DNA from 2 places in the Acidovorax sp. GW823-FHT05D11 genome. Region 2 is predicted to be linked to the other one. Evidence: riboswitches for the same ligand, from Rfam matches in the RefSeq annotation. Region 2 holds a riboswitch; the other holds the start of a gene.
The links. Region 2 has a riboswitch for S-adenosylhomocysteine ahead of ahcY (adenosylhomocysteinase). Riboswitches for the same ligand answer to the same signal wherever they lie in the genome.
Positions count from the first base shown of each region.

Region 1: another riboswitch for S-adenosylhomocysteine. It lies ahead of metH (methionine synthase); the one in region 2 lies ahead of ahcY (adenosylhomocysteinase).

Region 1 covers NZ_CM179502.1:265,585-270,001, forward strand. The annotation lists gene AC3RCE_RS01235 (IPTL-CTERM sorting domain-containing protein) at 1-1,496, shown strand, start outside; S-adenosyl-L-homocysteine riboswitch at 1,526-1,632, shown strand; gene metH (methionine synthase) at 1,684-4,398, shown strand.
Region 2 covers NZ_CM179502.1:4,799,317-4,803,733, forward strand. The annotation lists gene AC3RCE_RS22025 (TlyA family RNA methyltransferase) at 1-724, opposite strand, end outside; gene ahcY (adenosylhomocysteinase) at 838-2,271, opposite strand; S-adenosyl-L-homocysteine riboswitch at 2,346-2,425, opposite strand; gene AC3RCE_RS22035 (DUF2855 family protein) at 2,488-3,585, opposite strand; gene AC3RCE_RS22040 (TetR/AcrR family transcriptional regulator) at 3,664-4,326, shown strand; gene AC3RCE_RS22045 (SDR family oxidoreductase) at 4,410-4,417, shown strand, end outside.

The DNA.
Region 1 (4,417 bases), 1.0 Mb from region 2:
CGGCCGTGCTCACCGGCACCTGGACCTGCGTGGGCGCGGGCGGCGGCACCTGCACGGCGGCGGGCAGCGGCAACATCAACGATGGCGTCAATCTGCCCGCGGGCGGCTCGGTGACTTACACGGTGAGCGCCGTGATCAATGCGTCTGCGACGGGCACGCTGACCAACACCGCGACGGTGACGTCTGCCGTGAACGACCCCAACCCAGCCAACAACAGCGCCACCGACTCCGACACGCTCACGCCACAGGCGGATCTGTCCATCACCAAGACCGATGGCGTGACCACGGCCGTTCCGGGCGGATCGGTGACGTACACCATCACCGCCAGCAACGCGGGGCCGTCCAATGCGTCGGGGGCCGCGGTGCTCGATACCTTCCCTGCCGCGCTCACCGGCACCTGGACCTGCGTCGGCGCGGGCGGAGGCACCTGCACGGCGGCGGGCAGCGGCAACATCAACGACATCGTCAACCTGCCCGCGGGGGGATCGGTCACCTACACGGTGAGCGCCACGATCAGCGGTTCGGCGACCGGAACGCTGGTCAACACGGCGACGGTGACAGCGCCGGGCGGGGTGACCGATCCCAACCCCGCCAACAACAGCGCCACCGACACCGACACCCTCGCGTCGCAAGCCGACCTGGCCATCACCAAGACGGATGGTGTGACCACGGCCGTTCCGGGCGGCTCGGTCACCTACACCATCACCGCCAGCAACGCCGGCCCATCGAACGCCGCAGGCGCGGGCGTGGTGGACACCTTCCCCGCCGCCCTCACGGGCACCTGGACCTGCGTCGGCGCGGGCGGAGGCACCTGCACGGCGGCGGGCAGCGGCAATATCAGCGACACCGTCAACCTGCCCGCGGGCGGCTCGGTGACCTACACCGTCAGCGCCACGGTGAGTGCGGCGGCCACGGGAACGCTGGTCAACACGGCGACGGTGACGGCGCCGGGCGGGGTGACCGACCCCAACCCGGCCAACAACAGCGCCACCGACACCGACACCGTCACGCCGCAGGCGGATCTGGCCATCACCAAGACGGACGGCGTGACCACGGCCACCCCGGGCGGCTCGGTGACCTACACCATCACCGCGAGCAATGCCGGGCCCTCCGGCGTCGCTGGGGCAACGGTGGCGGACACCCTGCCCGCGGTGCTGACCGGCACCTGGACCTGCGTGGGCGCGGGCGGCGGCACCTGCACGGCCTCGGGCAGTGGCAGCATCAACGACACCGTCAACCTGCCCGCGGGCGGATCGGTGACCTACACCGTCAGCGCCACGGTGGGCGCGTCGGCGACGGGGACACTGGTCAACACCGCGACCGTCGCGGCCCCAGGTGGCGTGACCGACCCCAACCCCGGCAACAACAGCGCCACCGACACCGACACCATCGCGGCGGCCCCGAGCGCGATTCCATCCCTGTCGGAATGGGCGCTGTGGCTGCTCGCCGGCCTGGTGCTGCTGGCCGCGCTGGGCCAGCGCCGCCAGATGCGCTGACCGCGGGCGGGCCAACTACAATCGGCCCCTGGTCCAAGGAGCGTTGCAGCGGCTTGCCGTGCCCTGGTGGGGCATGGCGGCTCGTCAGGCTTGGGCCGCGCATCCCTCAGTACATTGACAACGACGCTCACCTGAACCCCCTTGTGCCGCGCAGGTGAGCCTTATGTCAGATTTGTCCGTCCCCCCCATGAAGTTGTCCGGCCTGGAGCCTGTCTCCATTGGCGAGGGCACGCTGTTCGTCAACATCGGCGAGCGCACCAACGTCACCGGCTCCAAGGCCTTCGCGCGCATGATTTTGAACGGCCAGTACGAAGAGGCCCTGGCCGTGGCGCGCCAGCAGGTGGAGAACGGCGCCCAGGTCATCGACATCAACATGGACGAGGCCATGCTCGACAGCAAGGCCGCCATGGTGCGCTTTCTGCAGCTCATCGCGTCCGAGCCCGACATCGCGCGCGTGCCCATCATGGTGGACAGCTCCAAGTGGGAGGTGATCGAAGCCGGCCTGCGTTGCGTGCAGGGCAAGGGCATCGTCAACTCCATCTCCATGAAGGAGGGCGTGGACAAGTTCAAGCACGAGGCGCGCCTGGTGCGCCGCTACGGCGCCGCTGCGGTGGTCATGGCGTTTGACGAAAAAGGCCAGGCCGACACCTACGAACGCAAGATCGAAATCTGCGAACGCGCCTACCGCATCCTGGTCGATGAAGTGGGCTTCCCGCCCGAAGACATCATCTTCGACCCCAACATCTTCGCCGTGGCCACCGGCATCGAAGAGCACAACAACTACGCCGTCGATTTCATCGAGGCCGTGCGCTGGATCAAGCAGAACCTGCCGGGCGCCAAGGTCTCGGGCGGCGTGTCGAACGTGTCGTTCAGCTTCCGGGGCAACGACCCCGTGCGCGAGGCCATCCACACCGTGTTCCTGTACCACGCCATCAAGGCGGGCATGGACATGGGCATCGTCAATGCCGGCATGGTGGGTGTGTACGACGACCTGGAGCCCGTGCTGCGCGAGCGCGTGGAAGACGTGGTGCTCAACCGCCGCCCCGACGCCGGCGAGCGCCTGGTCGAGATCGCCGAAACCGCCAAGAGCGGCGCCAAGGACGAGAGCAAGAAACTCGAATGGCGCGGCACGCCCGAGCACCCCAAGACCGTGGGCGAGCGCCTGTCGCATGCGCTGGTGCACGGCATCACCGACTTCATCACCGAGGACACCGAAGAGGCCTACCGCGAGATCCTGGCCAGGGGCGGCCGTCCGCTGCACGTGATTGAGGGCCCGCTCATGGACGGCATGAACGTGGTGGGCGATTTGTTCGGCGCCGGCAAGATGTTCCTGCCCCAGGTGGTGAAAAGCGCGCGCGTGATGAAGTCCGCCGTGGCCCACCTGATTCCGTACATCGAGGAAGAAAAGCGCCAGGACGAACTGGCAGGGCGCGACGTGCGCAGCAAGGGCAAGATCGTCATCGCCACCGTCAAGGGCGACGTGCACGACATCGGCAAGAACATCGTCACCGTCGTGCTCCAGTGCAACAACTTCGAGGTGGTGAACATGGGCGTGATGGTGCCCTGCCACGAGATCCTGGCGCGCGCCAAGGTCGAGGGCGCCGACATCGTGGGCCTGTCGGGCCTGATCACCCCCAGCCTGGAAGAAATGCAGTACGTCGCGGGCGAGATGCAGAAGGACGAGCACTTCCGCATCAAGAAGATCCCGCTGCTCATCGGCGGCGCCACCACCAGCCGCGTGCACACCGCCGTGAAGATCGCGCCGCACTACGAAGGCCCCGTGGTCTACGTTCCCGATGCCTCGCGCAGCGTCAGCGTGGCGCAGAGCCTGCTGGGCGACGGCGTGCAGAACTACGTGGACGAGCTGAATGCCGACTACGACAAGGTGCGCATCCAGCACGCCAACAAGAAGGCCACGCCCCTGTGGCCCCTGGCCAAGATCCGCGCGAACAAGACACCCGTGGACTGGTCCGCCTACCAGCCCGCCATGCCACGTGCGCTGGGCCGCCGCGTGTTCAAGAACTTCGACCTGGCCGAGCTGGCCAGGTACATCGACTGGGGCCCGTTCTTCCAGACCTGGGACCTGGCCGGCCCGTACCCCGCCATCCTCACCGATGAGGTGGTGGGCGTGGAGGCCACGCGCGTGTTTGCCGATGGCCAGGCCATGCTGAAAAAGATCATCGAAGGCCGGTGGCTCACGGCCAGCGGCGTGATGGCGCTGCTGCCCGCCAACAGCGTGAACGACGACGACATCGAGTTCTACACCGACGACACCCGCACCGAGGTCGCCATGACCTGGTACGGCCTGCGCCAGCAAGCGGAAAAGCACACCATCGACGGCGTGACCCGCCCCAGCCGCTGCCTGGCCGACTTCGTGGCGCCCAAGGAAAGCGGCATTGCCGACTACGCCGGCATGTTCGCCGTGACGGCGGGCCTGGGGATCGAGAAGAAGGAAAAGGCCTTCATCGACGCGCTGGACGATTACTCCGCCATCCTGTTCAAGAGCCTGGCCGACCGCCTGGCCGAAGCCTTTGCCGAAGCCCTGCACCACCGCGTGCGCACCGACCTGTGGGGCTATGCCGCCGGCGAGGCGCTGAGCAACGACGACATGATCGCCGAGAAGTACCGCGGCATCCGCCCCGCGCCCGGCTACCCCGCCTGCCCCGACCACAGCGCCAAGAGCGAGCTGTTCCGTGTGCTGCAGTGCGAAGACATCGGCATGACCCTCACCGAAAGCCTGGCCATGATGCCGGCGGCCAGCGTGAGCGGCTTCTACATCGGTCATCCGGATGCCGTGTACTTCAACGTCGGCAAGATCGGTGAAGACCAGTTGCACGACATGGCGCAGCGCCGCAGGATGGATGAGAAGGTGCTGGAGCGGTTGCTGGCGCCGAATCTGTGATGCTATTGATTTTATAGCT
Region 2 (4,417 bases):
AGGACAGGTCGCCCACCACCACGTCGAACAACGGGGTCGTGTCCACGCCCGCGCATTCGGCGCGGCGCCGGCGCTGGACGGGCAGCGTGCCCAGCGCGCGCGCCTCGGCACGCTGGGCGCGCTCGGACTTGAAGGCTTCGATGTCCTGGTCCTTGGCGTCGCCGCTGTCATCGTAGGCGTCGTCCACCAGCCCGCCGTTGCGCATCCAGCTGTAGGGCGCCTCGGGCTGGGTCTCGTTGTCCTCGTCCACATCGACGGCTTCGGAGAGCGCGTCCTCGCACGCCTGCTGCAGCGCCTCGGCGATCAGCGAGCGCGCATTCACGCCCTCGACGCAAACCACCCGCAGATCGCTGCGCAGCCGCTCGTGCAGCTGGCCATGGCCCACGTCCACGCCGACGACCTGCGCCGCGCCCTGCTGCAACAGGCAATCGGTGAACCCACCGGTGCTCTGCCCCACATCCAGGCAGCGCAGCCCGGCCACGGGCAGGCCCGTGGCCCGCAAGGCGCCTTCCAGCTTGAGCCCGCCGCGCGAGATGTACTTGGCCTCGGCATCGTCCAGCAGCTTCACCTCGGCCACGGACGGGATGTCATCGCCGTTCTTGGCCACCTTCTGCCAGGGCGCCAGCGGCGACAGGCGCCACTCGACGCCTGCAGCAATCAGCCGCTGTGCCTGCGAACGCGTGGCCGCATGGCCGGACTCCACCAAAAAAACATCTGCGCGCATGCGTCACTCTCTCGTCAATCGACGATGGATTTCATAGCCAAAATGGCTTCTACCGCCTTATCCACAAGCGCTGGCCGCTCCCAAAAAAGGAGCAGCAACAGCCACCCGCACGATCAGTAGCGGTACGTGTCGGGCTTGTACGGGCCTTGCTTGGGCACACCGATGTAGGCGGCCTGCTCGTCGGAAAGTTCCGTGAGCATCGCGCCCACCTTCTTGAGGTGCAGGCGCGCCACCTTCTCGTCGAGGTGCTTGGGCAGCACGTAGACCTTGCCGTTCTCGTAGTAGTCGCTGTGGGTGAACAGCTCGATCTGGGCGATGGTCTGGTTGGCGAAGCTCGACGACATCACGAAGCTCGGGTGGCCCGTGCCGCAGCCCAGGTTCACCAGGCGGCCCTTGGCCAGCAGGATGATGCGCTTGCCGTCCGGGAAGATCACGTGGTCCACCTGGGGCTTGATCTCTTCCCACTCGTACTGCTCGAGCGTCGCGACCTGGATCTCGTTGTCGAAGTGGCCGATGTTGCAGACGATGGCCTGGTCCTTCATGGCCTTCATGTGGTCGTGGGTGATCACGTCCTTGTTGCCGGTGGTGGTCACGAAGATGTCGGCCTTGTCGGCGGCGTATTCCATCGTCACGACCTTGTAGCCTTCCATCGCGGCCTGCAGGGCGTTGATGGGGTCGATCTCGGTCACCCAGACCTGGGCGCTCAGGGCGCGCAGGGCCTGGGCAGAGCCCTTGCCCACGTCGCCGTAGCCGGCCACGCAGGCCACCTTGCCCGCGATCATCACGTCGGTGGCGCGCTTGATGCCGTCCACCAGCGACTCGCGGCAGCCGTACAGGTTGTCGAACTTGCTCTTGGTCACCGAGTCGTTCACGTTGATCGCGCGGAACATCAGCGAGCCCTTGGCCGACATTTCCTTCAAGCGGTGCACGCCGGTCGTGGTCTCTTCGGTCACGCCGATGATCTGCGCGCTCTTGCGGCTGTACCAGGTCGGGTCCACGGCCAGCTTGGCCTTGATGGAGGCGAACAGGCAGGTTTCTTCTTCGCTGGTGGGGTTGGCGATCAGCGATGCGTCCTTTTCGGCGCGCTTGCCCAGGTGCATCAGCAGCGTGGCGTCGCCGCCGTCGTCCAGGATCAGGTTGGGGCCTTCGCCTTCGGTGCCGGCGGGGCCGAAGTCAAAAATGCGGTGGGTGTAGTCCCAGTATTCGGCCAGGGTCTCGCCCTTCACGGCGAACACGGGCGTGCCGCTGGCGGCAATCGCGGCGGCGGCGTGGTCCTGCGTGGAGAAGATGTTGCACGAAGCCCAGCGCACCTCGGCACCCAGGGCCTGCAGCGTCTCGATCAGCACGGCGGTCTGGATCGTCATGTGCAGGCTGCCGGTGATGCGGGCGCCCTTGAGCGCCTGCTTGGCGGCGAATTCCTCGCGGATGGCCATCAGGCCGGGCATCTCCGTTTCGGCGATGCGGATCTCTTTACGGCCCCAGGCGGCCAGGCCGATGTCGGCAATGATGCAGTCGGTGTTGACCGGGGCGTTGACGCGTGCGTTCATGATGGTGTGCTCCAAAGCATGTTTGAAAGACCACATTCAGCGCGGGGATGAGACGGAAGGCTCACCACACGAGAAGTGGATGAGCGTCGTTGCTAGATGACTCCGAGCCTCACGCCCCGCCAGTGCTGGGGACGCTGCAACGCTCCTCGGATCGGCGGATTATAAAAGCAAGTGCGGGAGGCGAGGGAGCGCCCCGCCTCGATGCCTTGGGCCGCGCTACGGCGCCAGCACGACCACGTGGCCTTCCTGCGGATCGATGCGGCCCGCATGCAGGTCCTCGACCAGGGCCTGCGCCGCCGCGAAACCCTGGTGTTCGCGCACCCGCATCCAGGGCTGGTGCGCGCTGCCGACGCGGTCGATGAACGCGCGCTGGGCGGCATTGAACTTCTGGTTGACCACCTCGGGGCCCCAGTCCGCATTGCGCTTCCTGATCTGCACCGGCGCGAAATAGAACACGGGCGCGGGCCCCGGCAGGGCCGTGTCGCGCAGGAAGTGCGTGTTCTGCGCCGACCCCGCATAGCAGTCGTACACCAGGGCATCGCCCAGGTGGTGGTGCACCTGCGAGCGCAGATCCTCGTCGCCCGAGAAATCGACATACAGCGTGGGCACACCGGCATCCAGGGCCTCCAGCTCACCATACGCCACCGTGCGCTGGTAGCAGCCCAGGCCCTGCACGAAGGCACTGTTGCGCGGCGCGGTGAGCCCCACGCGCTCGATCTGCCCGGGCCCCTCCAGGCAGAACGCAGTGCCGTAGGCCGTCTTGCTCGATGCGCTGGAGAACAGCAGCCGCCGCGCGCCGAAAAATCCGTTGTCCTGCAGGAAGTCCGCCAGCATGAACGACGTGATGAACAGCGGCCGCACCAGCATCTGGTAGTTTTCATCGCCCGCCCGGTATGCCGGGTCGGCGCTGGTGCGCGTGTACTGGTTGTAGGCCGAGGTGAGCGACTGGCGGTGCTCCGCGCCGTCGTAGAAGCCCCGGGCCGTCACGCGCACCGGCGCCATGCGCACATGGCTCGCAATGGGCCAGTAGCCGTAGAAGCGCTCGCCCACGGCCACGCCCTGCACGTCGGAGGCCACCACGTCGGCAAAACCCCACACGGGCATGTGGCCCCAGCCCGCTTCGCCCGTGGGGAAAAAGTCCCAGTACTTCATCGCGTCGCCAAAGGCGGCGTAGGTGATGTTGTTCGTGGTCACCGCCACGCGGTCCACGCGCAGCAGGGCCTCGCCGGGCTGCAGTGGAGCAAGGGGGAGCTCCTCGGTGCGGGTGTGATTCAATGCATTCCTGTCGGTCAACAGGCGGGTGAGCAGCGTCATGGAAAGTCTCCGTTTCAAGGGTGAAAAAACACTCAGGGCACTGTATGGCGCCCTGCCGCCGCGTGGGTTCGGAAACCGGTGAACCCGCCGCGCAAGACCCTTGCCGCCAGCTCCAGCGCGGCCCCCAGGCCGCTCAAGCGCCCCCGCCAGGCCCGGGCGCGCTTCACGGTGCAGGCCATCTACGACGCCTTTGTTCGGATTTGGCAACGCGACGGCTGGGACAAGCTCACCACGCGCAACGTGGCGCTGGAAACCGGCATTTCCGTCGGCACGCTGTACGACTATTTCCCCAACAAGACAGCGCTGCTGTCGGGCTATGTGCGCCATTGCGTCGAGGCCCTGCTCGCCGCCATCGACCGCGAGGCCGTGCAGCCCGAGGGCCTGCCATGGACGCAGCGCATCCACCATCTCGTGCGCCTGGTGTGCGGCGTGGATGCGCCCGGGCTGCCGCCCTTCCACCCCGACATGCTGGCGCTGGAGGCGCAGATGGCCGAGCCCCGGCACCACCGCCGCGTGCACGAAGAGCTGGCCGCCGCCTGGGGCCGGGTGATTGCCGCCTGCACCGACTTGCCCCGCCCGCCCGGGCAAGCACTGCTGCAGGCGCTGCACCTCTCGGCCTGGGGTGGGCGGCGCTATGCGCTGCTGCTGCAGCTCGATCCCCCCGCCATGCGGCAGTGGGCCGACGGTGTGGAGCAACTGTGCTGCGCCGCCATCGTGCAGGCCGCCAGCGCGCCGGGCTGAAGCCCTGTCACCTGCGCGGCTGCCTTGCCCCGCGGGCCGCCCGACACTGGCGCCCTCACCAAAAAACACAGACGGAGCACTGCATGGACCC